Regions from separate parts of the Thermosinus carboxydivorans Nor1 genome, predicted to be linked through region 4. Evidence: riboswitches for the same ligand, from Rfam matches in the RefSeq annotation. Region 4 holds a riboswitch; each other region holds the start of a gene.
The links. Region 4 has a riboswitch for cyclic di-GMP ahead of TCARDRAFT_RS10695 (hypothetical protein). Riboswitches for the same ligand answer to the same signal wherever they lie in the genome.
Positions count from the first base shown of each region.

Region 1: it holds a riboswitch for cyclic di-GMP, as region 4 does, so the genes downstream of both, TCARDRAFT_RS01850 (methyl-accepting chemotaxis protein) here and TCARDRAFT_RS10695 (hypothetical protein) in region 4, are expected to answer to the same signal.
Region 2: it holds a riboswitch for cyclic di-GMP, as region 4 does, so the genes downstream of both, gspE (type II secretion system ATPase GspE) here and TCARDRAFT_RS10695 (hypothetical protein) in region 4, are expected to answer to the same signal.
Region 3: it holds a riboswitch for cyclic di-GMP, as region 4 does, so the genes downstream of both, TCARDRAFT_RS07415 (methyl-accepting chemotaxis protein) here and TCARDRAFT_RS10695 (hypothetical protein) in region 4, are expected to answer to the same signal.

Region 1 covers NZ_AAWL01000002.1:57,479-65,525, reverse strand. Annotated here, with positions in the region: gene TCARDRAFT_RS01875 (methyl-accepting chemotaxis protein) at 1-737, opposite strand, end outside; gene TCARDRAFT_RS15415 (hypothetical protein) at 820-990, opposite strand; gene TCARDRAFT_RS01870 (response regulator) at 1,204-1,569, opposite strand; gene TCARDRAFT_RS01865 (chemotaxis protein CheX) at 1,616-2,080, opposite strand; gene TCARDRAFT_RS01860 (chemotaxis protein CheW) at 2,118-2,567, opposite strand; gene TCARDRAFT_RS01855 (chemotaxis protein CheA) at 2,583-4,601, opposite strand; partial or broken gene TCARDRAFT_RS01850 (methyl-accepting chemotaxis protein) at 4,685-5,245, opposite strand; cyclic di-GMP riboswitch class I at 5,501-5,589, opposite strand; gene TCARDRAFT_RS01840 (response regulator transcription factor) at 5,811-6,566, opposite strand; gene TCARDRAFT_RS01835 (putative bifunctional diguanylate cyclase/phosphodiesterase) at 7,165-8,047, shown strand, end outside.
Region 2 covers NZ_AAWL01000006.1:65,817-73,863, reverse strand. Annotated here, with positions in the region: gene TCARDRAFT_RS06140 (hypothetical protein) at 1-234, opposite strand, end outside; gene TCARDRAFT_RS06135 (YtxH domain-containing protein) at 256-537, opposite strand; gene TCARDRAFT_RS06130 (flavodoxin family protein) at 894-1,733, shown strand; gene TCARDRAFT_RS06125 (DUF4127 family protein) at 1,910-3,475, shown strand; gene TCARDRAFT_RS06120 (YqeG family HAD IIIA-type phosphatase) at 3,657-4,163, shown strand; gene TCARDRAFT_RS15475 (carbon-nitrogen family hydrolase) at 4,179-4,955, shown strand; gene TCARDRAFT_RS06110 (shikimate dehydrogenase) at 4,952-5,818, shown strand; cyclic di-GMP riboswitch class II at 5,893-5,976, shown strand; gene gspE (type II secretion system ATPase GspE) at 6,024-7,709, shown strand; gene TCARDRAFT_RS06100 (type IV pilus twitching motility protein PilT) at 7,714-8,047, shown strand, end outside.
Region 3 covers NZ_AAWL01000008.1:66,351-74,397, forward strand. Annotated here, with positions in the region: gene TCARDRAFT_RS07390 (MFS transporter) at 125-1,294, shown strand; gene TCARDRAFT_RS07395 (DUF47 domain-containing protein) at 1,367-1,993, shown strand; gene TCARDRAFT_RS07400 (LysR family transcriptional regulator) at 2,152-3,087, shown strand; gene TCARDRAFT_RS07405 (ArsR/SmtB family transcription factor) at 3,162-3,482, shown strand; cyclic di-GMP riboswitch class I at 3,645-3,730, shown strand; gene TCARDRAFT_RS07415 (methyl-accepting chemotaxis protein) at 3,812-5,788, shown strand; gene TCARDRAFT_RS07420 (putative zinc-binding protein) at 5,845-6,216, opposite strand; gene TCARDRAFT_RS07425 (thioredoxin family protein) at 6,236-6,466, opposite strand; gene TCARDRAFT_RS07430 (permease) at 6,490-7,656, opposite strand; gene TCARDRAFT_RS07435 (permease) at 7,844-8,047, shown strand, end outside.
Region 4 covers NZ_AAWL01000017.1:7,237-15,283, forward strand. Annotated here, with positions in the region: gene TCARDRAFT_RS10680 (HD domain-containing phosphohydrolase) at 1-933, opposite strand, end outside; gene TCARDRAFT_RS14680 (sensor histidine kinase) at 923-2,917, opposite strand; gene TCARDRAFT_RS14685 (HD-GYP domain-containing protein) at 2,954-3,580, opposite strand; gene TCARDRAFT_RS10695 (hypothetical protein) at 3,634-3,855, opposite strand; cyclic di-GMP riboswitch class I at 4,015-4,102, opposite strand; gene ychF (redox-regulated ATPase YchF) at 4,455-5,561, opposite strand; gene TCARDRAFT_RS10710 (hypothetical protein) at 5,776-5,961, opposite strand; gene pflA (pyruvate formate-lyase-activating protein) at 5,990-6,748, opposite strand; gene pflB (formate C-acetyltransferase) at 6,735-8,047, opposite strand, start outside.

The DNA.
Region 1 (8,047 bases), on a different contig from region 4:
ATGATAGTTGCCAGCTCGGCCAGCTCAGGATTTTTCTTGGCCTCTTCGATGAAATTTACCTGTTTAAGCACAAGTTCTTGGTCTTTATGGCCAATCATCTTACCTGTGCTATCGACCGCGAAGGCATAGCCGGTCTGCGCGTAGGAAAGGCTGCCTATTTCCTTGGCAAAGCGGGCGCTGTCGATGATGCCGAACACCACGCCGGTTATCTCGCCGGTAGCATAATGGCGGACCGGGGCGGCTACGGCAAACATGACCGAGTTATCGACTTTGCTGACCAACGTGCTGGATATGTATGTTTTGCCAGTCAGCGCCTCTTTAAAGTAGTCGCGGTCGCCAAGGTCGGCGGTTCTGCCGTCAGGATAGAAAGCTTTGCCGGACTTGTCGATCAGACCCATCCGTTTGAAGCCTAGTTTTTCGGCCTGCTGCAGTTCCGCGGCCAAAACGGCGAGTTTTTCTTGTAAAGTAGTTTCGCGGCCGCCGGCCTGGCCGCGTACAACATCACGGGCCGCCACGTTTTCTACTATGTACTTGAGAGTAGCAATGTGATTGTCCTGCATTGCCGTATATTGCTTGACCACTTTTAGCATGCCTTCTTCGGCTTCGGCTTTTATCGCCTCGTCGGCGCGATTGGTGCTGACCAGCCAGAGGGCCACACACCCTGCCAGCACGACCAGCCCGAAAAATACGGTCATCCTTGTTAGCAGGCTTTGTATGTTTATTCGCAGGTATTTCATAAACATCTCCTTCCCCTTTTTTGCGCTCAGTTTATACTGGCAGCATACAGGCTTTCTCAGTCGGGACATGACTAGCTGCTGTTCAGCAATTTGTCCTGCCTACTGCCAGTTTCTCCAGCTCTTGAACCATGTCTGTCAGTTCCTTCAATAGCTCGTCCAGTTCTTCACTGGTAAGGATGGATACTCCCTGGGCTTCTTCCAGAGAAACCAACTTATCCAATTGTTTCATTTTATTTTCACTATGCCTCATCATGTGTCCTCCGATTTCACTATATTTTTTTCTTAACTGTTTTACCAAAGACTTAAGGAATTATTTTTATTTTCGTCCTTCATCCAAAGCAGGATTCAAAAAAGCTTGACCACTTCGGGTCGAACTGCGTACCGGCATTTCTTTATGCGGCTTCTCTGCTCAAGGCGGTATACGTGGTTGTTAGTCGTAGCATCGAAAGAAGCGGAATTTATTGATCTATTTAGCCTGTTGAATGTTTAATTTTTCAACTACTAAATCTTCTTTAAAAGGCTTGACGATAAAATCACTCGCTCCTGCTTTAATAGCTTCTATCACCATAGCTTGTTGTCCCATGGCAGAACACATAATGATTTTGGCCTGGGGATCCAGTTTTTTGATTTCTTTTACGGCAGTTATTCCATCCATTTCAGGCATAGTAATATCCATTGTTACTAGATCTGGCTTTAGTTCTGTATATTTAATAACGGCTTCCTTGCCATTTTCGGCCTCGCCTGCTACTTCAAAGCCATTATTTGTCAAAATGTTTTTTAAAACCATTCGCATGAATGCTGCGTCATCAACGATTAGAACTTTTGCACCCATATAGATAGCAAAACCTCCTGGTGTTTAATCAAATCAGCCGAAAAGCTCAATCGCTAAGCGATATGTCTAAGGTTATTTCTTCATTATTTACGGATTTCAAATCTAAGGACACTAGCGGAGAATACTTGGTGCCTAATTTTATGTTTTCGCCTTCGACAAGGACGGGAGGTGTAATGTCGATTTTTTTCCCTTTTTCGGCAAAAGCGGTGCAAATATTTCCCATAATGACATTGCCAATTTCGCCGATAGCGCTTTTGCATAATTCGTCTATTTCTTCAAAAACAAAACCGCCTGCCATTGACGATGCCAGTTTTTTAGCCGTTCCAGCTTCAAAAGAAATAAATACGTTGCCGCTTAAATCGCCATTGACACCAACGACAACCGTCAGTGGTTTTGTTGTAATAGGCGTATGTTTTAAACTTTTTTGGGCCAAAACAAAATCTTTTCCCATCCATTGTTTTATAACGTTTATGGTAGAGGTCAGAATAACATTCAAATACTCAGCTTTCATCTTTTCACCACAGCTCATTATATTTTTACTAAACTTCTTATTGACCAATGCTAATAATATTGGTAACGTTCAGCAGGATAAGCAGACGGTCATTGAGCTTACCTACGCCGCTCAGGTAGTTGGGCGATGTTGCGCAAATGCCAGCCTGAGGCGGTTCGATATTTTCCCGGTTTATTGTTAACACTTCGGTAACAGCATCGACAATCATACCAATAGCTGTATCGTCAATTTTGACAATAACAATCCGCGTGTCGTCAGTAATAGGCTGGGGTGCTAGGCCAAGGCGTCTTTTTAAGTCCATTACCGGCAAAACGCTCCCGCGCAAATTGATAACGCCGGTGATGTAGTCAGGCACTTGGGGAATACGGGTAATTTCGGTCATCTGTTTTATTTCCTGTACCTGCAAAATATTTATGCCATATTCTTCTTGTCCTAATTTAAACACTACAACCTGAACCTGGTTGTCAGAACCAAAATTTTCAGCCATAACAAATCGGTCTCCTTATTTTGTTAATGTATCTACATTCAGGATAAGCGCAACCTGACCGTTGCCTAAGATTGTTGCGCCGGCGGCTACTTTAACGCCAGACAGTAATTTACCTAAAGACTTGATAACAATTTCCTGTTGACCAATAAGGTTATCAACAACAATTCCTGCTAAATGGTTGTTTGTGCGGACGATTACTACAAACAGGTCGTCCTGTTTTTGTTGATAGGTCACCGGTACGTCTAGAACTTTAGCCAGACGTACAATAGGAATAACCTGGCCTCTATACAAAATGGCCTCACGGTTTTGGACAGTTTTAATTTCTTCCGGCTTAATACTGATGGTGCTGTCAATTGAGCCCAGGGGGATGGCATAAATTTCATCGTGAACTTGTACTAATAGTGCCTGAATAATCGCCAGGGTAAGCGGCAGCCGGATTTTAAACTTGCTTCCCTCATTGATTTTGGTTTCTACATCTACTATTCCCCCCAACGACTCAATCTTTGTTTTCACGGCATCCATGCCGACCCCCCGGCCGGATATGTCAGTGACGTTTTCAGCAGTCGAAAACCCTGGCTGGAAAATTAAGCGGATTGCCTCGCTATTATCCATTTTGTCTGCTTCGTTTTGGGTGATAAGTCCCTTTTGGACCGCTTTTTGCTTAACAATTTCAGGGTTAATACCTCTTCCATCGTCTTCCACAATAATGATTACATTATTGCCCTCATGGCGAGCGATCAGGCGGATTTCGCCAACAAGATTTTTTCCTTTTTCTTGCCGTTCTGCTGAACTTTCTATGCCATGATCAATCGCATTGCGTAAGAGATGAACCAACGGATCGCCTATTTCGTCTATGACTGTACGGTCAAGTTCGGTTTCTTCACCTTGGATAATCAGGTTGATTTCTTTGTTTAATTCTCGCGACAAGTCGCGCACCATTCGCGGGAAACGATTAAACACCTGCCCGACAGGAACCATGCGTACCTTCATGACTACTGCCTGGAGGTCGGTAGTGACGCGATCCATTTGTTCAATTGTTTCGATTAAATCGGCCAACCGATGCGTCTGGCCGATTTGCTCCAGCCTGGTTTTATTAATGACCAGTTCACCCACAAGATTAAGGAGGGTATCAAATTTTTCAATATCTACTCTGACTGTCTGCGTGCCTTTGATTTTAGTGTTGGCAGTGTTGGGTGTTTGCGGCGGGACTTGTTTATCTTTTTTATCGTTTTCTGGTTTGAGGCTGTGGTCACTGTTTTTTTTGCTTTGGTTACAATCGGCCGCTTCGGGCAGCGGGCAAGGGCGCACCGTCACACTGGCAATTTCCGCGATGTTCAAAATCACTTGTTTGATTTTTTCCGGTTCGTCATCGCTGATAAGTGCTACGTGAAAGCTTAGGTCAAAGTTTTCTTGTTCTAGTTCCTCGACCGTGGGAACACTTTTAAGTATGTCACCTAGTTCATCTAAAGCTTTTATTACTAGATAAGCACGGGCTGATTTTAGCAAGCAGTCTTCCCGCAGCTGGATTTGGACTTCATACACCTGCCGTCCTTGTGCTTTGGCCATTTTAATCGCCATGATTTCCGCATCATTAAAATTCAGTCCGAAGGCCGTATCATCTTTCGAATTTTTGCCAATGCTTTCAAAGGAGCTTTCGCCTTTGGCCAGCTGGCGCAATTGACCCACTAAGCCAGCAATATCTATTTTGCTATCGCTACCGGTAGCGGCATGTTCGATTAGCTGTTCCAGCGTATCAATGCATTTAAACAAGTTATCAATGATTTCGTTGGTAACTTTTAAATCAGCCTTGCGCAATAAATCAAGAATATTTTCCATTTCATGGGTCAGTTCGGCAATAACCGCAAAGCCCATCGTAGCGGACATGCCTTTGATAGTATGGGCACTCCGGAATATTTCATCAAGGATGGATAAGTTACTGGGATTGTTTTCCAGGTTTAATAAACAGTGATTTAAAGTTTGCAGGTGTTCGCGTGACTCAGCCAAAAACATTTCTAAGTATTGGCTGGTATTCATTTAATTTGCCTCCTGAAAACAATTCATTTTTTCAAAAAGGCCCTGGTCTTATGCTAGGGCCTTAATATTTATATATCTAGGCGTTAAACTTTGAACCGCTCGACTTGCTCGTCCAGCCGTTTGGCCACCTCGAGCACCTGCTGAGCGCCGGCGGCAATCTCCTGGGTCGAAGCAGTAAGCTCTTCGGCCGATGCGGCAATCTCTTCGGAAGCGGCCGAGGTCTCTTCTGATACGGCGCTAACGCTAAAGACGCGGTCCAATACCGCGTCTTTAGCTTTGACCGTTTTGTCCATTTCCTGGTAGGCGGCGGCAATCATGGGGGCAATTGCTGCAACCGAAGCTAAGATGTCGTCGAACGACCGCACAGTATTTTTGACATTTTCAATTTGGTTGGTCACTTGGTCCTGGGTTACCTTGGCCGTTGCCACCACCTCGCCAGTTTCGGCGCCGATGGTGTCCAGCAATTGTTTGATTTGGTCGGCTGAAGCGCGCGACTGTTCGGCGAGTTTGCGCACTTCCTCGGCCACCACGGCAAAGCCGCGGCCGGCTTCGCCCGCCCGCGCCGCTTCAATGGCGGCATTGAGGGCCAAAAGGTTGGTCTGGTCGGCGATGCCGGTAATTACGCCCATAATTTCCCCAATCTGGCCGACTGATTTGTCCAGGCTAGCAAGTTTCTCCGCAGGGCCACACACCCTGCCAGCACGACCAGCCCGAAAAATACGGTCATCCTTGTTAGCAGGCTTTGTATGTTTATTCGCAGGTATTTCATAAACATCTCCTTCCCCTCAAAAAATTGACGCCATATTCCACCTCTTTCCATATACCTCATACCTTTATCCCCTCCTTTTTCAAAATAAAAAGTCCTTCTATGTCTAAGGGCATAGAAGGATCCGGTGCAATCATGCAACCGGCTGCCATAGAATAATTTCTATTCCTTAGGCCCTTGGCTTTGCGTCCCTGCCTTTCGACAGGTTTGCCCTTGGATAATTGCTATTGCGATTAACTGTTAAATTGTAAATTTAGCTATAATAATAAAATAATTGTTAATTAATTTATATTATAACACAATTTGTCAATTTTTGTTTTGATTTTTTGCTATAGCCTGTCTGCACAGAGGGCTAATAGGGCTAGGCGCTGGAACAGGCAACTCATCGCCGTGGTGGGCGACCGACCGACAGGCGACTGCCAGAAAGAGCGGACGCTTTACAGTTAGCTACTGACGGGTTGGTCGGAACAACCGTAGGGCTGGTGCTGATTGCGGCAAGCGGGGTTATTTTTGCGATATTCGCGCGGGGTAAGGCCGGTATTGCGATGGAATAAAGCGCTCAGATACTGTTGGCTGGCAAACCCGGTCTGCTCGGCTATCTGGGCGATGCTGAGGTCAGGACGGCTGATCAATAGGTCTTTGGCGATTTTTAGGCGAAGGTTTATAAGGTATTGGGAAAAGGAATAGCCGACCTCGGCTTTGAAGCGGCGGCTGAGGTATGAAGGATTGACATGTACCGTGGCCGCTATATTGGTTAGGGAAAGACGTTCAGCGTAACGGTTCTCCAAAATTGTCAATACTTTAGTTATGAGCGGGGAATAAACAGGCTTGGTGTTTTTTGGGGGCAAATATCTGCTGAGAATGGTATTTAGTTCATCTGCGGAGATGGGTTTGATGAGAAGATCGGCAGCGCCGATTTTGATCGCCGCGTGGGCGATGGCAAAGTCCTGGTGGGCGGTAACGATGACGATATCCTTTACTCGACCCGACTGGCGAAGCTTTCCGGCTACGATCAGGTCGGACTGGGCCGGAAGATTGATGTTCAGAAACGCTAGCTCAAAATAATTGGTTGTCGTCAGGTTTATGGCTGCCGAACCGTTACCGGCAGTAAATAGGCGCCAGTGGGGGCAGACAGACTGGATAAGAAGTTTCTGCTGTTCAAGCTCCAGCGGGTCATCGTTCACCAACAGTACATTCATGTTATCACCGCCTTGTAACATGATTGCTGTCAGCGAGCACAAATAACCAGCAGACTGATGCAGGCTGCTCAGCTAAACTCCGGGAGCAGAAATGTCTGGTTGCCAACCAACTGGGTAATTTCTTTTATGGTCGCCTGCCGGTGGTCGCCAGAATACAGCTGAGGGCAAAATCTGGGGGCGGATAGTACACGTGCATCTATGCCCGGCTGGTGAATAAATGCCCAGACCATAATGACGTTGTTAGCACTCAGAATTAGTGAGTGCTAACAAATTTTTATTTAAAATATTTTATTTACTCTTTACTTAGAAAATCAATAACAAATTTTTGGCAGAGTAAAGAGGATCAAGTACTGGTTTGCTTTTCAAGTTAGCAAAATTTTGTCGAAATAGTAAAGATTCTACGTGGAAATAGTAACCAAAACTTAAAAACAAGTAAAAAAAATGAAAGAAATATCAGCGGTAACTTTAATATAATTTTTTCGTCTAAAATATCTCAAATTTTTTTAGCTTTATCCTGTCAACCATTAGCAACCAACGCCTCTTGTCAGGTTAGGTTGCAAGCTGGCTTGGTGGCGAGAGTGGCGGGAGGGAACTTTTTTTGTCAGCTAGTCCCTATATTATGCTAAAAATCGATACCCGCACCGGCAATGTCTGTTATGCCGAAGGACCGGGGCTTAAGGTTCTGGGTTGTCAAGCCGGAGAATTAGTAGGGCGGCCTTGGAATGAATTGCTCGCGTCCTTTTCGACCAAGGTGGGGACTGGTATAAAAGTTTATGGCGTGCCGCAGCTGACGGGCAAGGAGCCGGCGGAACTTACGCAGCGGTTGATGTATATCCAGCTGCCGAGGGCGGCGCCAAGCCGGGGGAAAACGACCGGCGTACGTATTCCGGGTAAGCGGGAATTGAAAAAAGAGTGGGAGATGCTGACCCGGCAGGCCCCACTGGCAATGCTGTTATGGGATATAGGCTGCCTGCACCAGGTTGCTCGTATCTTTGGGCCGGAGGCCAAAAAAAAGGCCATGAAGCATGTAAGCAAACAGGTGGGCAGCCTAGTCGACGAGGCGCATCGCCTGTTTAAATTACGTGATACCGAGTTTTTGTTTATAATAACCGGACAAGCTGCTAACCAGGCGGAGGTTGGGCAATTATTCGCGCGACTTATTGAAAATACCGGTCAGCCCCTGAAAGTTGGCGACTACAATCTGAGCATGACGATTAATGCCGGGCTGGTCCGGTACCCTGACGACGGCACCGATCTTGAAGAACTAATCAAAAAAGGCGGACAGGCTATTCTTAAGGCGCAAAGCAGCGGACACAATACGTGGACGACCTATGACCAGACAATGAAACTGGATTTGACACAAGAGATGGCCCTGGTAGCTGATCTTCGCGAAGCAATTTTAACTGATAAGCTTGAGTTGTATTACCAGCCGCAGGTGCAAATTGCTACCGGCCAAGTGACCGGGGTTGAAGCGCTGTTAC
Region 2 (8,047 bases), on a different contig from region 4:
GCTGACCGGCTCGGCGGTTGTTTTTACGGCAACAATAGCTTCATTGGTATTATTTAAGATTTCCGGCAAGAGTTCGATGGATTTTTCCAGGGCGCTGCGCCGGCTGTCGATAATGGCAGCAATAGTTCGGGTAACGGCCAGTATGGCTCGGAGAGTGACGATGAGATAATAACCGGCTACCAACGCCAGACAAAACAAAATAATCAGTCCGAGGTCATATAGTGAAATATACATCAGCTGACCTTCTTCCCGGACTTATTTATTTTCCGAAGACGGTTCCACCGCTTCCGGGGCTTGTCCCTTGAGCTTGGCCTTGACTTCGTCAATTTTTTCCTTAGCTTTTTCTACCGCTTCTTTGGTGACTTTGGCCAGGTCTTCCCGCGTCTCCTTACCGGCTTTCGGCGCTAAAAGGACGCCGGCCGCTACCCCGACTACTGCACCAATCGCCGCGCCGGCAGCTACTTTTTTCAGGGTTTCCTTTTTCTCTGATTTTTTCCGCTGGTTTTTGATTTTTTCCAGTAAATCAGAAATCGCCATGGCCGTGCACCTCCAAATTTTCGGTCTTTTGTCATATTATGTAGTTATAAGAAAATTATAGAGTATAAAAGAGCAAATAGCAAGAAAAAATAAGGAGATACGATTGATACATTGATGCAAAGGGCGGATGCGCTGATGTATGAGGCCAAAGCCGCTGGCAGAAATTGTGTGCGAAATGCTGACTTTGATAAGGCTATTTGTGGTCGTTGCTCTGGTATAGGCGGCTCTTCTAGTATAGCGGGATTTTCTTGGGGTGAGGTTGTCGGGGGAAGTTGCTATTATAGCTAGAGGATTTAGCCTGGCTGGATAGAATTTGCCATATTACCAAGACCAACCACAAGAGAGGGGAAATAGTGATGAGGGTATTAGGATTGGTGGCTTCTGCTCGCAAACTGGGCAATTCAGAGATACTGGTCAAGGAAATGCTGGCGGCACTGCCTGATATTGTGGAAAAGGCCATGATTAGGTTGCCGGACCTTAACATTGATCAGTGCCGAGCATGCTATGCCTGTCTGGGGGCGGATAAATCCTGCGTTATTGCCGATGACTTGTCGTTTTTGCTAGACAATATCCGAACGGCAGACGCGATCATCATCGGAACGCCGTGTTATTTTCTTGGTACTCACACCAGTTTAAAGATGATTGGCGACCGGTTGATTTCAGTTCTTCAGAATGGGGATGAATTTACGGGTAAAAAATGCGTGGTGGCAGTAACTTATGGTGTCGCGGGGTGGGATGGCTATGCCCGGGAAGCAGCTGTTAATTTCGCCCGGTTTCTCCATCTCGACGTTGTCGGCAGCATGACCGTGCAGGCGGCCAATCCAGGCGAAGTTGTCAGACCGGAAGTGTTGGCCAGGGCAAGACAGCTGGCGCAGCGTCTTTTGCCAGGGGTGGAAGCGGCAGAAGAGGCGACCGGGTGCTCATGCCCGGAATGCGCAAGTTCCCTGTTGCGCCTGTCACCTGACGGAGCCGTATACTGCCCGCTGTGTGGGGCGTCTGGCCAGCTGCATTTTGTGGACGGCCGGTTTGCCGTACGGTTTTACCGGCGGGAACATTCCCGGTTTTCCCTTGCTGGTATGAAGGAGCACGGCGCTCTGTTGGAAGAAATCAAGGGACGATATATAGCAAGCCGTAACCAATTATATGCCTTGCGCCAACAATATAAGCAGTATGACGGCTGGTGGATACCGCGTTAGAGAGGTTATTTCTTTCGCGTTTTCTGTTTGCTTAATTCACCGGTAATCAGTTCCTGAGCCAAACAGTGCTTGCGCCCGGCGGCGTTATCTAATAGTCAAAGTTTTTTCGGTAGGGTATATGGGTGCGAGAAATAGATATAGTAAAAATGCAACATAGAACGGGTGTAGGTAAAACAATGAAAAAGTTTCTCTTCATCTTAGCGGTTTTGCTGTTCATTACGGCCACATCAACAGCTTGGGCCAAGGCCATTCTTTATGTGCCAATAGACAACCGACCGGTTTCTTTAGCTTATCCGACAGATACTGTCAAAGCGGCCAATTTTGACATTCTGTCGCCACCAATCGAATATTTGGCAAGTGCTGGGCAAAGCGGCGATCCGGAAAGACTGTGGCAATGGTTAGAGAAAAATGCCAATAACGCTGACGCCATGGTTTTGTCGGCCGATTCGTTGATATATGGCGGATTAGTAGATTCGCGAACGCATGACTTTAGCAGCGTTGTACTCGAATGGCGGTTGCAGCGGTTCAATAAGCTTAAGGCAATAGCGCCGGACGCGCGCATTTATGTATTTACTACGATCATGCGAACACCCCGTGCCAGTAATGGCGGAGTTGAGCCTTTATATTACGCAACCTATGGCGGACAAATTTTTCAGCTGACCGCTCTGCAAGATAAAGCAGAGGTACAAGGCTTGACGGGCGAAGAACAAGCGATGTTGGAAACGGCGGCCAAAGCCGTTCCGCCAGAATTTCTCGCTGACTGGTTTAAGCGGCGGGGGAAAAATTATAAAGTAAACGCCGGCCTTATTAACCTGACGAAAGCGGGCAAAATCGACTTTTTGCTCGTTGGCCGCGATGATACTTCCCCATTTTCGCAGTCGCACAAGGAAAGCCGCCTGCTGGCCAAACTGGCTGAAGGCTTATCGGCTGACCAATACGCCTCGTTTCCTGGTGCCGATCAGCTGGGGATGGTGCTGCTTGCGCGCGCGTATAATGAATTAACCAACCAGAAGCCGATTGTAAAAATTGAATATGCCTTAGGGAAGGGACCGGCGACTCTTGCCAGTTATGAAGATCAGCCGATTGACCGCACAATTCTCGAACTTATCAAGGCGGCAGGTGCAGAGGTAGCCAATGGTCGGGTAAAACCGGACCTCCTTCTGGCGGTGAACACCCCGCTGACGGGAAATACGCCTGAGGCCGAAATATTCGATAATATTGCCATGCCTTCGCAAACTGTCAGCCAATTCGTCGACGCCATCGAACGCGGCATACAAGCCGGAACGCCTGTAGCAGTCGCCGATATCGCTTTTGCCAATGGCGCCGACAATTCTTTGCTGCACGAATTATTTGCCCGTGGTTTGCTCGACAAGCTCCACGCATACTCGGGCTGGAACACGGCGAGCAATACGCTGGGCTATGCCGTCGGCCAAGGCATGCTGGCCAGGGAAATGCCGCTTGACGAACGCAAACGGCTTCTAGCGATTCGCTATCTGGACGATTGGGCTTATCAGGCCAACCTGCGAAAAGAAATTTACCGAGAACTATTATATTCCCACCAAAGTTACTCGGAGTTCATCGGCGAGTTGGAACCGCAAATTGCTCAGGAAACGGAAAGGAGAATCCGCCAGTTTGCCCAGCAATATCTGTTAGCGCCGCCGGAGAAGATCCATATATCGTTTCCCTGGCATCGGATGTTTGAAATAAGTGTGGAAATCGATCCAAAACAGCCGGCAAACTAACACGCTGGTTTCATAGCCGGCTGCCTATATTTTATAGAAACTGCATTGAGCGATGGATGTCTTTTAAAAAACCCTACAATGTCTTGACACTATCTTACCGGGAAGCAGTCTTTAGTTTTTTGATTACTCGTGCTATAATTTTCATATAATTTGCCTGAGTTATCCTATGGGGGGTGGCGGATTGTACAGACTGTTGTGTCCAGATATGACGGTCAACACATTGCACGAGATTGATCTGAATGATCTGGAAAGGCTTGGTATTTGCGGCATTATTTTCGATTTGGACAATACCATTGTTCCGTGGAACAGTCTGGAAATGTGTCCGCGCATCACCGACTGGCTGAATGAAGTACAGGCTAGAGGATTTAAGGTCGCTATCGTGTCCAATAACTGGCAGAAAAGGGTTAAAGAGATTGCTCAGCGGTTTAACCTTCCCTTTGTTTCGCGCGCGTATAAACCCGCCAAAGCGGGTTTTCGCCGGGCTCTAGCTGTCTTAGGCGTTCAGCCCCACCAGGCGGCTGTGGTCGGTGACCAGTTGTTTACCGACATTTTGGGCGGCAACCGCCTTGGCCTTTATACCATTTGGGTGAAGCCGCTGACGACGAAGGAGTTTATCGGCACAAGAATCCATAGACAGTTCGAAAAACTTGCCGTACTGCTTTTACGGGCAAAAGGACTTATGAAATAAGAACAGGGTGATAAAATGCGCATTGCATTAGTACAGATGAAAGTAATCGCCGGCGCCGTCGCGGAAAATCGCCGCCGCGGGCTGGCGTTAGCCCAGGAAGGAGCAGCCCGGGCGGATGTTGTCGTCCTACCGGAGATTTGGACAACAGGGTATGCCCTGCGGGAAGTGGACAAGTGGGCCGAGGATGTTGAAGGTCTGACTATCAGTGAAATGTCAAATATTTCCAGGAAATATGGCGCTTATATCATCGCCGGCTCTATTCCATTACGAAAAAACGGAAAAGTTTATAACGGCGCGGTAGTAATAGGTCCGGACGGAAATGTTGCCGCCGAGTACCGAAAGATCCACCTCTTCAGTATGATGGGAGAAGAACGCTTTTTTGCCGCCGGTGATCGCCGGTGTACTTTTAATTTAAAGGGGGTCACTGCGGGCATTGCGATTTGCTATGACTTGCGATTCCCTGAACTGTTTCGGGTACTGGCGTTAGATGGAGCCCAAATTGTTTTTCTGCCGGCGGAATGGCCGACTGCCCGGGGCGAGCACTGGCATTTGTTAAGCCGTACCCGGGCTATCGAAAACCAGGTGTTTCTCTGCGTTGTCAATTGTGTTGGCGAGCACAAGGGGAATCCTTTCTACGGCCATTCGATGCTTATCGGGCCGTCAGGAGAGGTTTTGGCGGAAGGCGGAGAGGAAGAAACGATCCTATATGCCGAGGCCGACTTTGCGTTAGTCGCGAAGGCGCGGGAGAAAATGTCGGTCTGGCAGGACCGGCGGCCGGAGGTGTACTTATGATTACCGGCAAGACCAGACCCATTGCTCTCTTCGGCTGGCCGGTAGAGCATTCGTTGTCACCGGCGATGCAAAATGCTGCCTTCCGGTACCTGGGGCTGGATTATGTGTATTTACCCTTAGCGGTAAAACCTGACAATCTTGGCGCCGCTATCGCCGGATTGAAGGCCATGGGGTTTGCCGGAGCCAATGTTACCATTCCCCATAAAGTGGCAGTTATGGCGTATTTAGATGCCTTGGACGATACCGCTCGCATGGTTGGCGCCGTAAATACTATTATTATTGAAGACGGCCGGGCAACTGGCCATAATACTGATGCCGCCGCTTTTATTGCCGCTCTTGCGGCGGCTGGCGTTAAGCCAAACGGAAAAAGAGTCGTCCTGTTAGGGGCGGGCGGCGCCGCACGCGCCGTAGCCGCCGGGCTTATCCACCATGATGCGGCGCAAATTACCGTTGTGGCGCGTAGCGGCGACAAAGCGGCAACACTGGCGGCCTCTTTTGCCGCTAAGGATCCAATTATTTCTGCGGTGCCGTGGGCAACTGCGGAATTTAGTCGCCAGTTGGCGGAGTGTGATCTCTTGGTTAATTGCACCCCAGTAGGAATGTGGCCCAATAGTCATGAGATGCCTGATATTGACTGGGAGCAGCTCAATCCCGGGGCCGTTGTTTGCGACTTGATTTATAATCCGCAAGAAACGCGGCTGCTGCTTGAGGCCGCCAGGCGCGGGCACCAAACGGTATGCGGAGTTGGCATGCTGGTCGAGCAGGGCGCTTTGGCATTTACTTTGTGGACGGGCCACGAGGCGCCGCGGGAGATTATGGCCGGGATCTTAAAACAACGGTTACATGAATTAACAGTTCTTTGAAATATTGTAAACCCGTCTACTTCATTGCAGGATTTTTACCAATTTATTACGAATATATACGTAGTCAAAACAATACTGCAATGGGTGTGATGAAGTCCGGACAGTAATGTGGGCACTTAGTCCGGACCGAGCAAGTAGTGCAACCGACCAGATGCAAAATAACGTTTTTGCTGTTGGCGGTTGTTTTTCGTTTTTGGGGGCGGGCATGGTGAAAACACGGAAACGCTTGGGCGATTTGCTGCTTGAGGCGGGTCTCATAACGCCTGAACAGCTTGAAAAAGCCCTTAATGTGCAAAAAAAGACGGGGGAACGGCTGGGGAAAGTTCTGATCAACCTCGGGTATATAACTGAGGACAGTATGATAGAGGTCCTTGAATTCCAGCTGGGAGTTCCTCATATCGACTTGGGAAGCGTGCCGCCCGATCCGGAGGCAGCGGCGACTATTCCGGCTTCTCTGGCGGAGCGCTACCAAGTAATACCAATTAAAAAAGAGGGCCGCAAACTGACGCTAGCCATGGTAGACCCTACCAACTTTTACGCTATTGACGATGTCCGTATGGTTTCCGGCTGTGAAGTCGAGCCGGTTATTGCCGCGGAGAAGGAAATCATCCGGGCGATCAACGAAACTTACGGTGTAAAAGAACTGGTGGAAAAAGCGGTTAACAAGCTGCGGCCGGAAGATACCAGCAATATTGTCGAAGTTACTACATCTGATGACGCGCCGGTAGTCAGCATCGTCAATTCTCTCATTAGCCAGGCCGTTAAGGAGCGGGCCAGTGATATCCATATAGAGCCGCAGGATAAGCACTTGCGGGTGCGCTTCCGGGTGGACGGCGTTTTGCGGGAAGTGGTCACCTTTCCCCGTCATGTTCACGCGGCGATTGTCTCAAGGATAAAAATCATGAGCGAAATGGACATTGCCGAAAAACGCGTGCCCCAGGACGGACGAATTAAAGTCCAGGAAGCAGGCCGCGATATTGATATTCGTGTATCTACTCTCCCTACTATTCTGGGCGAAAAAGTGGTAATGCGCCTATTGGATAAACGGGCAGTTGTTCTTGATATTAACAAGCTAGGATTTTCCCCGGAGAATCTTAAACGGTACCGGCAAATATACTCCCAGTCCTACGGTATGATCCTTATTACCGGGCCTACCGGCTCAGGGAAGACGACTACCCTATATTCTACTTTGACGGAAATAAATTCACCCGGCAAAAACATTATTACGGTCGAAGACCCTGTGGAATACCGCCTTGACGGGATCAATCAGGTGCAGGTCAATTATAAAGCAGGCTTAACCTTTGCCAGCGGGTTGCGGTCAATACTGCGCCAAGACCCCAACATTGTCATGGTGGGGGAAATCCGCGACGCCGAGACAGCGGATATTGCCATTAGGGCCGCCTTAACCGGTCATTTGGTTTTTACCACCCTCCATACCAACGATGCGCCGGGGGCGATAACCCGGTTGATCGATATGGGCGTCGAACCCTTTTTAGTGGCTTCATCTGTTTTAGGCGTCGTGGCCCAGCGGCTGGTGCGGGTCATTTGTCCGGACTGCAAGAAGCCATACACTCCGGAGGCCGAAGCGCCGGAACGATTGTTTCTTGGGCATTTGTCCGCTCAGGACATTACGCTATACCGTGGCGTTGGCTGCCCACGCTGCAGTCATACCGGGTATCGTGGCCGAGTAGCTATTCACGAAGTGATGAAAGTTAGCCCGAGGTTGCGGGAACTTATCAATCGGCGAACGTCCAGCGACGAGCTGGCAGCAGTCGCCAAGCAGGAAGGCATGCGTACCATGCGGCAGGACGGCGTTGACAAGGCTTTAGCGGGAATAACGACGATAGAAGAGGTTATGCGTGTTGCCTATACTGGTGAATATGGGGGCTAACTAAATGACAGTGGAAGAGTTATTACGGGAAGCGGTGCTGCGTCAGGCTTCCGATCTACATATTACGGTAGGGGCGCCGCCGGTTCTGCGCATTCACGGCAGTCTGGTTCTAACAGATTCTTCACCTCTTACTGCTGATGCAACTGAGAAACTTTTTAATTCTATAGCTACGGCGGAGCAGCAAGCCAAATTCCGCGAACAGGGAGAAGTTGATTTTTCCTATGCGATCCCGGGATTTAGCCGTTTCCGCGTGAACGCTTTCCGGCAACGCGGCTTTACGGCCATAGCCGTCCGGGTTGTTGCCGAGAAAGTACCTACCCTTGATGAATTGGGCCACC
Region 3 (8,047 bases), on a different contig from region 4:
ATGACTGGGGTAGATATTCGTGTAAATATCATTTATTATAGGATTAGCCGTTCTCTTTTATCCTTTTCGGGTACGTTTTGGCAGTCAGGCAATGAGGCGACTTAGCCGTGGAAGGAATGAGACAATGGGGGCTAGGAATAGGACAGATAGCCCGCGTGAACAGCTGTGGACCAGAGATTTTATCTTAATTTGCACGACTAATCTGTTCATTTTTTGCGGCTTTCAGATGCTGATGCCGACCTTGCCGGTCTATGCTAAGCACCTGGGCGGCAGTGACGCCGCGGCCGGTTTGATCGTTGGTAGCGTTTCCGTTGCGGCGGTCCTAATGCGGCCAGTGGCGGGACAGGCACTGGACTACTACGGCCGTAAGGGCATTTTTCTGGCCGGACTGGTGGTCTTTATCAGCGCGGTGCTGGCTTATATCTGGGCGCCTTCGTTGGGGGTCCTGTTGTTAATTCGCTTTATTCACGGCTTTGGCTGGGGCGCTACCAGTACAGCCGCCAGCACGGTGGCGGCCGATATTATTCCCAAAGCCAGGCTGGGGGAGGGGATGGGGTATTTTGGTTTAACTACGACGGTGGCGATGGCCTTTGCCCCAGCGTTAGGCCTCTACTTAACCAGTCATTTCAGTTTTACCGTATTATTTTTGGCCTCCGCTTTTATTGTGGCAATAGCGGCTGGTTTGGCCCTTAGTATTGGTTACCGGCACATTAACGCCGCTAAAGCCAAAACGTTCCTACTGGAAAAAGCGGCGCTGCGGCCGGCGCTGGTGATTTTCTTCGTTACCATGACCTATGGCGCGGTTGTATCCTTTTTGGCGCTTTATGCTGCCCAGCAAGGGATAGACAACATTGGTCCCTTTTTTACCGTTTATGCCATCGCTTTGGCGGTAGCCCGGCCGCTGTCCGGGCGGCTTGCTGACCGGCGTGGTTTTGATATTGTCGTTATCCCCGGGGTTGTTTTGATTATGGTAGCCATGTTCTTGCTCTACCTGGCCAACAGTTTTGCCTGGTTTTTAGCGGCCGGCATCGTGTATGGCATCGGCTTTGGCGCGGTGCAGCCTGGGTTGCAAGCTATGTCGGTCCTCAAGGCGCCACCTAACCGGCGGGGGGCAGCCAACGCTACTTTTTTTATCGGTTTTGATCTCGGTATTGGCTTCAGCTCGGTATTATGGGGATTGGTATCCCAGGCATTTGGCTATAAGGCCATGTATTTATGGACGGTAGTCCCGGCATTACTGGCGCTATCAATTTATATTATTATTGGTCGCCGGATGCAACAACTTGCGCAATGATAATGTTGCCGCGCCGCGCAGGGATAGGGGAGGCGGGGAAACTTAACCTTGAGTTTTGAATGGGGGTGCTGCATGTTGGCTTTACTACCGAAAAAAAATAAATTCTTTATCTTGTTTTCTGAAAGCGCTAGACTAACCCAAAAGAGCACCTATATTCTCCATGACGCGTTGACGGATCCGGAAATTCGGGAGGAAAAGGTGAAACAGCTTTATGATTTAGAGCATGATGCCGACGAGCTTAACGATGAAATCCTGGACACTTTATACCGGAGTTTTATTACACCCATGGACCGGGAGGATATTTTCGCTCTAACCAATCAATTGGACGATGTTGTCGATTATGTCGAGGAAATTGTAGAGCGCATGTCCCTTTATCGCGTCGGCAGACCAACCGACGGCGCTATCGAGCTTGGTAAGCTGCTCGTATTGTGTGCCGATGAATTGGTTGCCGCCTTCGATTTACTTGCCAATATAAAAAATAATCGGGAAAAAATATTGGATCACATGAAAAATATCGCTGAAATGGAAGTAAAGGGCGATCATATCTATCGCGAGGAAGTCGCACGGCTTTTTGTCGGTAACGTAGATCCTATTGACATCATCAAGTGGAAAGAAATACTGGAACTGTTAGAGGATGCCCTGGATCATTGTAAACGGATTGCCGACCAATTAAAAGGTGTATTGATGAAGTACGCTTGATAAATCCGAACTAGACGGGTAAAAAGCCCAGCAATATTTTTGCGTTTGCAGGCTGCAGCTTAAAATGCGGCCTGCTTTTTTATGGATAAATAGAATCGATAATCCGGATGTTTGTTATTGATAAAATAAATGGTAAGATAAGAAGGGGGGGAGGAATTATGGATATACGCCATTTGGAATATTTTGTGGAGGTTGCCCGCCACAAAAGCTTTAGCAAGGCGGCTCAAATTACTTATGTCTCGCAGTCGACAATCAGCAAAATGATTAAGGACTTGGAAAATGAACTCGGGGTAGCCCTATTTAACCGCAATTCAAAATACGTCCAATTGACCGATGCCGGCGAAATATTGTTTTCCCAGGCGCAACATATAGTGTCGCTATTCCAAAATATTACTACAGAATTCGAAAGTATGGCGAAGCTGGAAAAAGGCAAAGTCAGTATTGGTTTACCGCCAATAACGGGGGCTACGGCCTTTGCCGAGCTGCTCGGCCAATTTCGGCAGAAATATCCTAATATTGATATTGTCCTGTTTGAGTATGGTTCCAAAAAAGTTGAACTTGGTATTCAGGACGGGTCGCTGGATATTGGGGTCATTTGCTGTCCAAGCAATAACGAAAACTATGAAGTAATTGAATTTACCCAAGATCCTTTGTGGGTCATCATGCATCCTAGCCATCCCTTAAGCCAATACCCGGAAGTAGATTTCGCCCTCCTTGCCGATGAGGCGTTTGTCTTATACCGTAAAGACTTTAGTCTCCATGACGCAATTGTCGACCGCTGCCGGCTCGCCGGGTTTCAGCCAAAAATTATTTTCGAAACATCGCAACGGGAGTTGATGACCCAAATCGTGGCTGCCAATCTTGGTATTGCTCTCTTACCCAGTAAAATTTGCGAGCAACTGGACCCTAAAACCATTGTTTCGGTTCCGCTAGCCGATCCGCAGCTGTTTCTCCAAATGTCGATCATCTGGAACAAACGGCGTTATCTTTCGCATGCCGCCAGGTTGTGGTTAAACTTTGTCCGGGATCATTTGGCCCAAATAGAGACTCATTCGTTGATGCAGGCAGCCGATAGCGGAGGCAATAAGGCCTGACAGTAGGCCATTGACAGGGATTGGGTAGAATATTTATATTTATTTTATATAATAAGAAAAACTAAGGTGGGTATATGGAAGAACTAGTGACAAAAATGACAGCCGATTTTCTCAAATCTCTTGCCCATCCGGCCCGGATCAGAATTTTGAAGATGCTGGGCCCCGGTGAACGGTGCGTATGTGATTTATCGGCCGAGATAGATATTGAGCAATCCAATTTGTCGCAGCATTTAAGCATTCTCAAGAAACAGGGTCTTATCGGCTCTCGCAAGGAAGGCACAAAAGTAATTTATCGTATCCTTTATCCCTCCGTACTAGAAGTCATCAACCTGGTGGAAGAGACGTTAAGCCAGCAGATCAGCCATAGCCAGAGTCTTTTGAAACACTTAAAATAAAATACGACAATACGCCGCCTATTGGCAGTATTTGAGAATTTTTAAATTGGCTTCAATTAGTTTGGAGCCATATATTTTTACATAATTAATATTATGAACTTTACTGGACTTGACCGACGGTGCAGCTATGTTATAACATGAAAGACGGCATAACTTTTCATGCTGAATATTGGGCAAACCCGTCGAAAGGCGGGGACGCAAAGCTAAAGGGTCTAAGGACTTCGTGTCTATGATTGCCAGCTGCCGGTTAACAGGAGTTAACTGATTGTATTTAGGCAGCATTTGTCTGCCTTTTTTATTTCGCCATAAACAGGAAAGGAGACGGCAAAATGACAAAACTGCTTTCCCGGTTCACGATGAAGACTAAACTACTATTGACTTTCGTTGTGGTTGCGCTGGCGCCGTTGGTAGTTCTAAGCGGAATTAGTTTCTATCAGACTTATCAGAAAGATGTGCAGAGTACATATCAGGATAATCAGCGAATGGCGGCAGTTTTGGCCGGTGAATTTGAAAGCATGGTTCAGTCATGGACTGATGCTTTGCGGCTAATAAGTCAGACCCCGCAAATTATGAGCATGGATCCAGCGCAACAAGTTCCGATGTTAAAGCTGGTTAAACAGCAATATACTGATTTTACCAATGTTTATGTGGCCGATACGACCGGACGCCAGATCGCCCGCGATGCGGGCGAGCCTGTCAATATTGCCGACAGGGCTTATTTCCAGGCAATAATGAAGGGTGCGCCAGTCGCGATCAGTGACGCTCTTATTTCCAAATTGACCGGGCGCCCAACGGTGATAATTGGCGTACCGGTGAAAAATGCCCAAGGCGAGGTGGTGGGAGCGCTTTGCGCTACCGTCGATTTGGGGGCGCTTGATGCTAAAACCCAGAAGATTAAGCCGGGCGAAACAGGGTATACGTTTGTTACCGACAATACTGGCCGGCTGATAGTCCATCCTAAAAAGGACTTTGTCATAAATCTTAAGAATGTCAGCGACTTGCTGCCGGTACAAAGGGCGATGGCGAGGACAACCGGCTTTGTCGCCTATGAGTTTGAAAATGAAAAGAAACTAGCTGGTTACGCTTATGTGCCCAGCACAGGGTGGGGCGTAATCATTCAGTTGCCGCAAGACGAGGCATTGGCCGACGCTCGCCGCCATATCGTGGTATCAGGCGCGATGGTGGTGGCGGTAATACTGTTTATTGTTGCCGCTGCCGTGGTAATTGCGCGGTCGATAGCCCGGCCAATCGGCCAGGTAGTGGAATTTACCCGCGCTGTTGCCCAAGGGGATTTTACGCAGCAGCTGCCGGTAAGCGGGCGTGATGAAATTGCCCAGTTGGCAGAAGCCTTTAACATCATGACTGACCGGCTAAAAGAGCTGGTAATGAGGATAAATGCCAATGCCGAGCATTTAGCCGCCTCAAGTGAAGAACTGACGGCCAGCGCTGACCAGTCTACCCAGGCAGCCGGCCAGGTAGCCGCGTCCATCACTGATGTGGCCAAAGACGCTGAAAGGCAACTTGCTGAACTGGAGAACACTTCGGCGGTGTTGCAAGAGATGTCGGCAAGTATTCAGCAGGTGGCGGTTAATGCCAAGCAGGTTGCACTTCAATCGGACCAGGCTGCCGGCAAAGCCCAAAATGGCAGCAACCTGGTAGACCAGGCAGTTGGCCAGATGGCGCAGATTGAGCAGACCGTAGCCGCTTCTGCCCAGGCTGTTGCCAGTCTTGGCAACCGGTCCGACCAGATTGGTCAAATCGTGGATACCATCGCCGGCATTGCCAGCCAGACAAATCTGCTGGCCTTAAATGCCGCCATTGAGGCGGCTCGCGCCGGAGAAGCGGGGCGTGGTTTTGCCGTTGTGGCCGAGGAAATAAGAAAATTGGCCGAACAGGCGCAGGAAGCGGCCAAACAGATTGCTGCCCTGATTGGTGAGATCCAGGGTGAGACGGCGAAAGCCGTTATGGCTATGGAAAGCGGGACTCGGGCCGTCAGGACGGGGACGGAAGTCGTCAATACCGCCGGCCAGGCCTTCCGCGAAATTGTTAGTTTGGTAACCGAGGTTTCCGGCCAAATCAAAGAAATCACCGCGGCTATTGACCGGCTCGCAGCCGGCAGTCAGCAGATTGTTGGGGCGGTTGCGCATCTTGACGAGTTGAGCAAAATGACGGCAGCAGAATCGCAGACCGTGTCGGCGGCGACCCAAGAACAGCTGGCATCGGCGGAAGAAATCGCATCCGCTAGCCAGGCGCTTGCCAGGTTGGCTCAAGAGTTGCAGCAGTCTGTCAGTGTCTTTCGGATTTAAAAACTTCAAACTGCTACTAACATGAAAAGACGCTGCCCCGGCAGCGTCTTTTCATGTTAGTCAATAATGGCGAGAAGTCGTTCTTTGTTCTTTTGTACGAGTTCTGACTCTGGGAAGAGGTTGTACGTTTTTTCTACGCCCCAGTCAGTGAGGACAATGCTATGGGTAACGGGGACATTGGCTTCCGCTAACGTTTTTGCCGCGCACTTCAAGGGGCAACCATCAATGGCGACAATTTTGCTACCGGCTTTGGCCGAAGCAACCATGCCGCTGATATGAGCGCCGATGCCGGCTAAACAGAAGTGTTTGCCATGGCCTTCCATGGCGAGCTGCCGCGAGATGTCGTTAGCCAGTTGACCTACGTTTGAACCGCCCGAACAGGGGAAAAATAAGGTCGGGGCTGCCGAACAAGAACAAGTTTCCGCCATAAATTTTCTCCTCTCTATTTTATTTTAAAAGTTTGGCAATTTCCTCGGGGGAGAGCAGTTTACCAGCTACTTTTACTACGCCGTCCACCACTAAGGCGGGCGTCATCATGACGCCATAGGACATAATGGCTTTAATGTCAGTGACTTTAGTGACGGTGGCGTCCAGGCCGAGCATGTCAACAGCCTTTTGCGCATTTTCGAAAAGGTTAGTGCATTTGGCGCAGCCGGTTCCCAGGATTTCGATTTTCATAAAAATTATCACCTCTTGATTTTTTAGAATAGAGCCCCATAAATCATGCCTGTAATGGTAGACATGACTACTACTAATGATACATAAACAAGCGTTTTTTGGGTACCCATGATTTGCCGGATTACCAGCATGCTGGGCAGACTCAGGGCCGGGCCAGCGAGCAGCAGGGCCAGGGCCGGACCTTTACCCATGCCAGAGCCGAGGAGACCCTGGATAATGGGCACTTCGGTCAGGGTGGCAAAATACATCAGTGCCCCCATTATACTGGCAAACAAGTTAGCTCCTAAGCTGTTGCCGCCGACCAAGGTCTTCACGTATTCGTCCGGAATCAGGCCGGCATCGGTGCCCGGCCGGCCGAGGAGCAGGCCCGCAAACAGCACGCCTCCTAAAAGGAGCGGTAGAATTTGTTTGGCGAAGAACCAGGCGCTGCCGTACCATTCGTGGCGCTCTTCCGCTTTAAACCAACTGCTGACAGTGAACAAAACACCGGCTAAACTCACGCCGGCCAGCCACCACTTATATGCATACACGGTGGCCCAGAAACCGGTTGTTTCCAAGGGGCGGCCCCAGTTGGCGAAAACGAGAAAAGCGACCATCGTAGCGAAGTAAACAATTTCTTGCCATAATTTACGGGAAAGGTTTGTTTCGTCAGGCATTACGAAGTTTTCTTCTTTTGCTTTTTCTTCTTCTCGATAGATAAAGGCCATGGCCAAGCCGATGATCACTGAAAAGGCAATAGCGCCGATGGTGCGAGCCACGCCAAGTTCCAGGCCAAGGATGCGGGCGGTCATGACAATGGCCAGGATATTGATGGCCGGACCGGAATAGAGGAAAGCCGTGGCTGGACCGATCCCCGCGCCGCGGGTATAGATGCCGGCGAACAACGGCAGGACCGTACAGGAGCATACGGCTAATATCGTACCGGAGACGGAAGCCACGCTGTAGGCAAGAAGTTTATTCGCCCCCGCACCTAGATAACGCATGACGGCGTCCTGTCGGACGAAGACGGATACGGCGCCGGCAATGAAGAAAGCAGGGACGAGGCATAGTAAGACGTGCTCTCGGGCATATTCATGCAGCATGGCGAATGCTTCCAGTATGGCGCTTTGCACCCGTGGGTGCTCGGTCGGCATAAAGTAGGCTGCCAGAAAGACTATAATAATCAAAAAAAGTTTTTGCCGCTCAGACATAGTCAAACCTCCTTTCTATATGATTTTTTTATAATTCTATTATATTATAAAATACTAGGAAATACATTGCCAAAATTATTTTTGGCAAACTAAAAGATATTGACGGGAAAAAAGTGTTTTATTATAATAAAAACATATTTAAATATATAAATACAAAAAATATAATAAAAAAAGAGGTGTTTCGTTTATGTTCCAGTACATCGCTGATTACCTCACGTACCAGGTTTTTCAACTGGCGCCTGGCAGCAAGCTGGCTGATGCCGCTAATTTTTTCATCTACGACACCATGAAAATTTTCTTCATGCTGGCCGTGATTGTTTTCGTCGTGGCGATTATCCGCACCTACTTTTCACCGGAGCGAACACGACAAATTCTCAGCCATAAGCGGGAA
Region 4 (8,047 bases):
CGGCTGCTTGTAGGGCCGCCGCTGCCGCAAGGCGTCAAAAACATCAGCGACGGCAACAATGCGCCCGGCCAGGGGAATGGCCTCGCCGGCCAGACCATAGGGATAACCCGCGCCGTCCCACCGCTCGTGGTGGGACAAGGCGATAATCCGCCCGGTCTCAATCAGCTCCAGTTCCGACCCTTCCAGGATGCGGGCGCCGATGACGGTGTGCTGCTGCATCAGCTGCCGCTCGTATTCATTAAGCGGCCCGGGTTTCTGCAGGATATGGTCGGGAATGGCGATTTTGCCGACATCATGCAGCGGCGCGGCGTGATGCAGCAGGTCGCAGGTCTTAGCATCAAGGCCGAGCTGCCGCGCGATCGCGGCGACATAGTGGCTGATGCGCCGCAGGTGCTGGCCGGTGTCTTCATCGCGGTACTCGGCCGCCCGGCACAACCGGTAAATAGTTTCAAGCGACGCATGTCTCACCTGTTCCAGCGCCTGCTCCAGCTCGCGGGTGCGTTCGGCGACCTCGGCAGCCAGTCGCTGGTTTTGCTCCTGCAGCTGGTCATAATACGCCTTAATGCGCAGCAGCGACCGCACCCGGGCATACAACTCGATTTTCTCGACCGGCTTGATAATAAAATCATCCGCCCCCAGCTCAAACCCGCGGGCCCGGCTCTTGGCATCCGCCAGGGCGGTTACCATCACTACCGGCACGGCCTGCCCGGCCGGTTCGGCCTTCAGCCGGCGCAGCACTTCGAACCCGTCGATGTCCGGCAGCATGATGTCGAGGAGAACCAAATGGGGTTTAAACGTCTCTATTGCCGCCAGCCCTTCGGCACCGCTGCCGACTGTCTGCACTTCGTAGCCGGCCGGCATAAGGAGGGCTTCCATCAGGCGGGCGCTGCGCGCGTCATCTTCGATTACCAGGATTTTCGCTTTAGCGTTCACGAACTATCACCCCACACTCGCCGCCGTCCTGCCTGACCGGCAACACGAAAGTAAACCGGCTTCCCTGGCCCGGCTCGCTGCGTTCAAGCCAGATACGGCCGCCGTGCAGCTCGACAAGCTGGCGGGTGATCGCCAGTCCCAGGCCGGTGCCAGGTGTCTTGGCCGTCAGGTTGCCGCTTACCTGGTAAAACGGTTCAAAAATGTGTTCGGCATGCGTGGCGGCGATACCGATGCCTGTATCTTCCACGCTTATTTCCAACCACTCGCCGGCATCGCGGCATTCCACTTTGATAGCGCCGCCATCCGGCGTGAACTTTACGGCATTGGACAATAGGTTGTACATGATCTGCTTGAACCGGCGGACATCCACCTGGACTTGTGGCGGGACGCCGGCGTCCACCGCCAGTTCCACCGCAATGTTTTTGGCCGCCGCCCGGTCTTTAATGATGCCCAGCGTCTGGCGCAGCAGCTTCGCAATATCGACCGTTTCGGGATAGAAGTTGGTTTTCCCTGCATTAAGTTTGGCCAGGTCGAGCACGTCATTGATGATTTCCAATAAATGCCGCGCGCTGTCTAGAATATCGTTAACATAGACCTGCTGTTTATCGTTAAGGGGCCCGAAATGCTGGTCCAGCAAGACTTCGGAAAACCCCATGATGGCATTGAGCGGCGTGCGCAACTCATGCGACATGGCGGCCAGAAACTGGTCCTTGGCCTGATTAGCCGCTTCCGCTGCGGCCAGCGCCTCGGTCAGCTTCACTTCCAACTGCTTATGTTCGGTAATGTCCACCGCCAGGCCGATAATGCCGGTCACCCTGCCAGCTTCGTCCCGCACCGGCACTTTCTGCATATACACGATGAGCTTGCGGCCGCCGCTGGCAATCAACTCCTCGTCGGCCCATACCGACAGCTCGCCGTCAATCAGTTGCTTGTCCTCGGCGGCATACCGCTGCGCCCGCGCCGGCTCATGCAGTTCATAAATAGTCCGCCCGATCACTTCGTCCGGCCGCAGACCCAGCGCCGCGGCAAACTGCTGGTTGACAAGAAGATAGCGGCCGTCAACATCGCGGTAAAAAGCATAGCCCGGCAGGCTTTCAAACACCGTCGCCACCAGCCGCTGTTGCTGCTGCAGCTCGGCTTCCGCCTGGTGGCACTTAGCCTGCGCCTGTTCCAACTGCGCCTGCAGCTGCACCTTTTTCATAATCAACGCGACCAGCGCTGCCAATTGGCCCATGAGGTAAATAGCCTCGCTTTTTTCACCATGTTGAAGTTTGCAATCATAAAAGACAATTATGCCGTGTACATTAACAGCCGTGTCAAAGACCGGAATGCCAACCGTTACCCCGCCGCCGTCGCCACCGCAATCAAACCGGATTGAGCCGCTCTGGCACACTTGCTCCACCAGACTGGGTTCCGGTTGGACGCCGGCGGCCACGTCGGCTGCCGCCACCACCTTCGGCCCGTCCGGACCGCAGAGAATGAACTGCCCGCCGCTGGCCCGAAAAATATTGGCGGCGGCCTCCAGAACCATTGTGAGTATAACGGTTAGCACCGCATCTTTTACCAAATCGGTCAGCGCATTGTTCACAACTGCCAGCCAGCTATTTACCGCCGCCTGGCGTTCGGCCGGCGCCCCGGCCGCATCGCTTTCCCCCAGCTTGTCGTCCGCCGCCGTGGCCTCAATAATTCCGGTAACCATTCTGCTGCCGGCCGCCGCTGGCGGCGCGGCCTGTCCCCGCAGCCGCCAGCGGCGGCCGGCGGCGGTAAAGGCAATATTGATGCTGCCGCCATCAGCGGCAGCATCCAGATGCTCATTGAGCCGCGCCGCCTCGGGCGGCGGCAGCAGCGCCAGCAGGTCGGCGCGCAAGATTTCTCCGCCAACCAGGCTGCAGCCTGATCCGAAAACGAACACATCATCGTCAAGATGCCATGTCCATACTGCCCACTCCGCGTCAGGCGCTTGTCTGTCGCATTCCGGCAACATCGCTTTCTCTCGCTCCTCTCTATAAATTATTTATACCTATTCTTCTTGCCCGCCTGACGCACTATGCCAGGCAGGTGGCAGGACTCTCTCCAGCCCCGCCACCGCTTCCGGCAAAAACAGGTGCTGCTCCTTTTTTATCAGTGCAAAGGCCTGGCGTGGTTCCAGCCTGAGTCGATAGCTCCGCTCCGACGTCACGGCGTCAAAGGCATCGGCAATTGCCACGATACCGGCCAGCAAGCTGATCTCGCTTCCCCGTATCCCGGCCGGATACCCGCTGCCATCGTAGCGCTCATGATGCTGGGCAATAATTGTCAAGACCGAGTCTTCCATCGCCAGCGGTCTGAGCATGTCGCAGCCGACGCGGGGATGCTGCCTTACCAGCAGCCACTCCTCGGCCCGCAGCCGGCCAGGTCGGTTGAGAACTTCCGGCGGCACCAGCACCATGCCTATGTCATGGAGCAGCGCGCCAAGCCCGAGCGCCTGACCAGCCTGCCTGTCCAGCCCCAGTCTTTCGCCAATCATTATCGCCAAGAGCGCCACATTCAAAGAATGGGAATAAACCCAGCCGGCATACCCGACCAGCGCGCCCAAGTGTACGCCCCAAACGCTGTGGCGGGCGGTTTCGAGAAACGCTCCTACCCGCGCCGCCGCGGCCGCGATCAAGTCCTGGTCCAACCCGTGTATAGTTTCAGTTAGCCTAGTGACTGCAGCAACTACTAGTCCATCATCGTGCGTTTGCATGCGCGGGGGGGGGGGGGGGACGTAATTTCGGTCCCCCTTCGCTCGAGTGCCACTTTGCGCTCGAGCAGCCGCCGATAGACCTGCGGCGTTATTTCTTTGCCTTTGGCCACCAGCAAGACGCCGTCCTCATCATAAATATCGCGTTCGGCAATGTTGCCTGCCGTCTCTAAGCCGCCGTTTCCGCCTGTTCCGGCCATTGCGCTTCCCTCCCGGCAAAATTTATACGCCAAATAATAGCGAAAGCAATGAAACCAGGTTGTCCGCGAAAAACAGCAAAAATGCAGGCTGTCCGCCTGCCAACCAGCTTATAATCGCTTCATCATTGCATAATATACAAACAATTAGCTCTAATGCTAATTGGCAACCTGGCGATCATAGACACCCAATGTCCTTAGACCCATGGCTTTGCGTCCCCGGCTTTCGCCGGGTTTGCCCAACTTATGTATATCGAAATATGTCGAAAACCTACCTCTTTTGTTTTATCATACTATAGCTTCCAGGCCTTGACAAGTCCTTTTTTGGGCAATAAGTCCCATTTTTGGGAATTTTGTCCCAACCGGAGCCCGACCCGGTCGCCACCTGGCCCTTGACAGCCTGCAGCGCCGGTAAACTGCTCACCGGGCGATTGGCTAGCCAATTGCCCACTGCAGAACCTCCGCCTGAGTTTCGGACGGTATTATATGACAAAGACCTCCTGTTCGCAGCCTTAAAGCTGCTGCAGGAGGTCTGGTCTTTCACCGTCTGAAATTGGAAATTCAGGCGAAATATTGCCCGGGAAATGGCGGTTTTGCACCTCTTACACGTTGAACCGGAAATAGACCACGTCGCCGTCCTGCATCACGTAGTCTTTACCTTCCAGGCGGATGAGGCCCTTTTCTCGGGCCGCGCCGTAGCTGCCAGCGGCCATGAGGTCGGTATAAGACACTACCTCGGCCCGGATAAAGCCGCGCTCGATATCGCTATGAATTTTGCCGGCCGCCTGCGGCGCCTTGGTGCCCTGCCGGATGGTCCACGCCCGCACTTCCTGTTCGCCGGCGGTGAAAAAGGTGATAAGGCCCAGCAGCTTATACCCGGCCTTAATGAGCTTGTCCAACCCCGACTCGGCAAGGCCCAGCTCGACCAGAAACTGTTTGGCTTCCTCGTCGGGCAGCTCGGCAATTTCCGCCTCGAGTTTGGCCGAAACGGCGATCACCTCTGCCCCTTCCCCGGCGGCATACTGTTTAACCGCCTGCACATAGGGGTTGGCGTCCGGAGCGGCTACATCGTCTTCGCTAACATTGGCGACAAATAGCACCGGTTTGAGGGTGAGCAAGTTGAGATCGCGCACCAACGCCTGTTCTTCTTCGCTTAAGCCCAGCCGTCGCGCCGGCTGGCCCTCACCCAGCCCGGTCCGCAGGCGCTCAAGGACGGCAAACTCGCTCTGGGCTTTTTTATCACCGGCTTTGGCCATTTTTTGTGTGCGCTCAAATCGTTTTGCCACCGTCTCCAGGTCGGCAAGGCACAGCTCGGTGTTGATAATCTCAATATCGCGCAAGGGGTCAAGCGCTCCTTCGACATGGGTGATGTTGGCATCGGCAAAGCAGCGTACCACCTGAGCCACGGCATCGACCTGACGGATGTGGGACAAAAACTTGTTGCCAAGCCCCTCACCCTGGGATGCACCCTTGACCAGACCGGCGATGTCGACAAACCGCATGGCGGTTGGTGTTGTCTTGCGCGGCTTATACATCTCGGCCAGCGTCCACAGCCGCTCGTCCGGCACTTCCACCACACCCACGTTGGGTTCAATGGTGCAAAAGGGGTAATTGGCCGCTTCCGCCCCTGCCTTGGTAATGGCGTTGAACAAAGTGCTCTTGCCCACGTTGGGCAGCCCAACAATACCTACTTCCAAATTGGTGCTCATGTAAACTCCACCTTACTGCAAAGATAATCATGCCAATAAATTGGCACCACAAAGCATGAAAACCGTTATTCAACCACGGAGGACACAGAGGCGCGATATTCATCGCGCTAAAGCAAAAATTATCTCTCTCCGCGCCTCCGCGGTTCCCCTCCACTTTCCATGCTCGCTGTAACCTATATATTTTAGACCATTCGGGCGGGTATTGGCAAGGTTTCTATCTCTCCCTGTGCCGCCAGTTGACCCAGACGTATTTCAGGCGGGCCATGCCAAGGAGAATAAACACCGACCCGGCGATAACGCCGACGGTGACGTTAATAATGCGGCCGAAATCGGTGCCGATAGCCACCAGGACGATTCCCGTAATAAAGGTGGATAAACCGAGCAATAATTGGGAAAGCATGCATACCTCCGGCCAATATAATTTCCTGTTAGTATTCTGCCTCGATTACCTTAATTCCTTGCGCTGTTAAGGCTGCCTGCACGGCAAGCATATGCTCGCGCCGGGCGCCCGCGATGCCGTCCAAAGGATAGCGGCGACCAAGGCCCTCCCATTTGGCCCGGCCAAGGGTATGATAGGGCAAAAGTTCCACGGCGACGAGCCGCGGCAGGCCATGCAGCAAGGCGGCCAACGCCGTTAAATCAGCCGCCCCGTCGGTTAAACCGGGGATGACGACATACCGCACCGTCACCGGTACGCGGGCGGTGGCAACGCGCAAATTTTCCAGAATTGGTCCCGGCGGCCTCCCGGTAAGCCACACATGCTTGTCCGGGATGGCCGTCTTAATACTGAACAAGACGGCGTCGGTATAGGGCAGCACCTGCGCCAGCTTGGCCGGCGCCGCAAAACCGGCTGTATCCAGCGTGGTATGAATACCTTGCTTGCGGCAGGCGCGAAACAGAGCGGCTATAAAGTCGGCCTGCAAGAGCGGCTCGCCGCCGCTCACCGTCACCCCGCCCCCGGAAAAGCGGTAAAACGCCTCATACCGGGCCAGGTCGGACAGCACCGCGTCAACGGTGACCGGCCGGCCGGTCGGCTGCCATGTATCGGGGTTATGACAGAATTTACAGCGCAAGGCGCAGCCGGCGAGAAACAGGACATAGCGGATACCCTGTCCGTCGACGGCGCCGCATGGTTCACAGGAATGGCAGATGCCGGTCGGCATGACTACCTCCTTACAACCGTTCATAGAAGGTGCGCTCCAGCACTTCGCGCTGCTGCCGGGGCGACAGTTTCGTAAAGTGAACGGCATACCCCGAGACGCGGATGGTGAGATGGGGATAATTTTCGGGATGGGCCATAGCGTCCTCCAGAACACGGCGGTCCAAGGCATTGATATTAATATGATGTCCTCCCTGCGCGGCATAGGCGTCGAGGATGCCTGCCAAGTTATCCCGCCGCGCGGCCGCCGTTTTGCCTAAGGCGGGAGGCAAGACAGAGAAAGTATACGAAATACCGTCCCGGCAGTCGTCATACGATAGTTTGGTAATCGACCGGATAGCGGCCAGCGCCCCGCGGCGGTCGCGCCCGTGCATGGGATTGGCGCCGGGGGCGAAAGGCTCACCGGCTTGGCGGCCGTCAGGTGTTGTCCCCGTTTTCTGGCCATAAACGACATTAGAGGTAATGGTAAGGATCGACAGGGTATGCTCAGCGCCCCGATAGGCGGCATGTTCCTTCAGCCTGTCGATAAATTCGCGACAGATCTCGGCGGCGATGGCATCCACCCGGTCGTCGTCGTTGCCAAAACAGGGATAGTCGCCGCTAATGACAAAATCTACCGCCAGGCCGCGGTCGTCGCGCACGGCTTTCACTTTGCCGTACCGGATGGCGCTCAAACCGTCAGCCACCACCGACAAGCCGGCCGCGCCGAAGGCCATCAACCGCTCCACTTCCGTGTCATGCAGCGCCATCTGCGCGCTTTCGTAGGCATATTTATCGTGCATATAGTGAATAAGGTTCATGGTATTGACATACAGGCCGGCCAGCCAGGCAAGGACACGCGAAAAGTTTTGCCGCACCTCGTCGTAGTCGAGATATTCACCCTGCGGCAGCGGCAGGACCGGCCCCACCTGCTCGCCGGTTAGCTCATCGCGGCCGCCGTTGATAGCATATAAAAGCGCCTTGGCCAGGTTAGCCCGGGCACCGAAGAACTGCATTTGCTTGCCTACCTTCATCGCCGACACGCAGCAGGCGATGGCATAATCGTCACCATAGACCGGTCGCATTATATCGTCGTTTTCGTACTGAATAGCGCTCGTGTCCAGCGATACTTGGGCACAGAACCGCTTAAAGCCGTCAGGCAGGTTTGTTGACCACAGCACCGTCAAATTTGGCTCAGGCGCCGGTCCCAGATTATACAGTGTTTGCAGGATGCGGAAAGAAGTGCGGGTAACCAGCGTCCGGCCATCCAGGCCCATGCCGCCGATGGCCTCGGTCACCCACAGTGGGTCGCCGGCAAATAGTTCATTGTATTCAGGTGTGCGCAGTT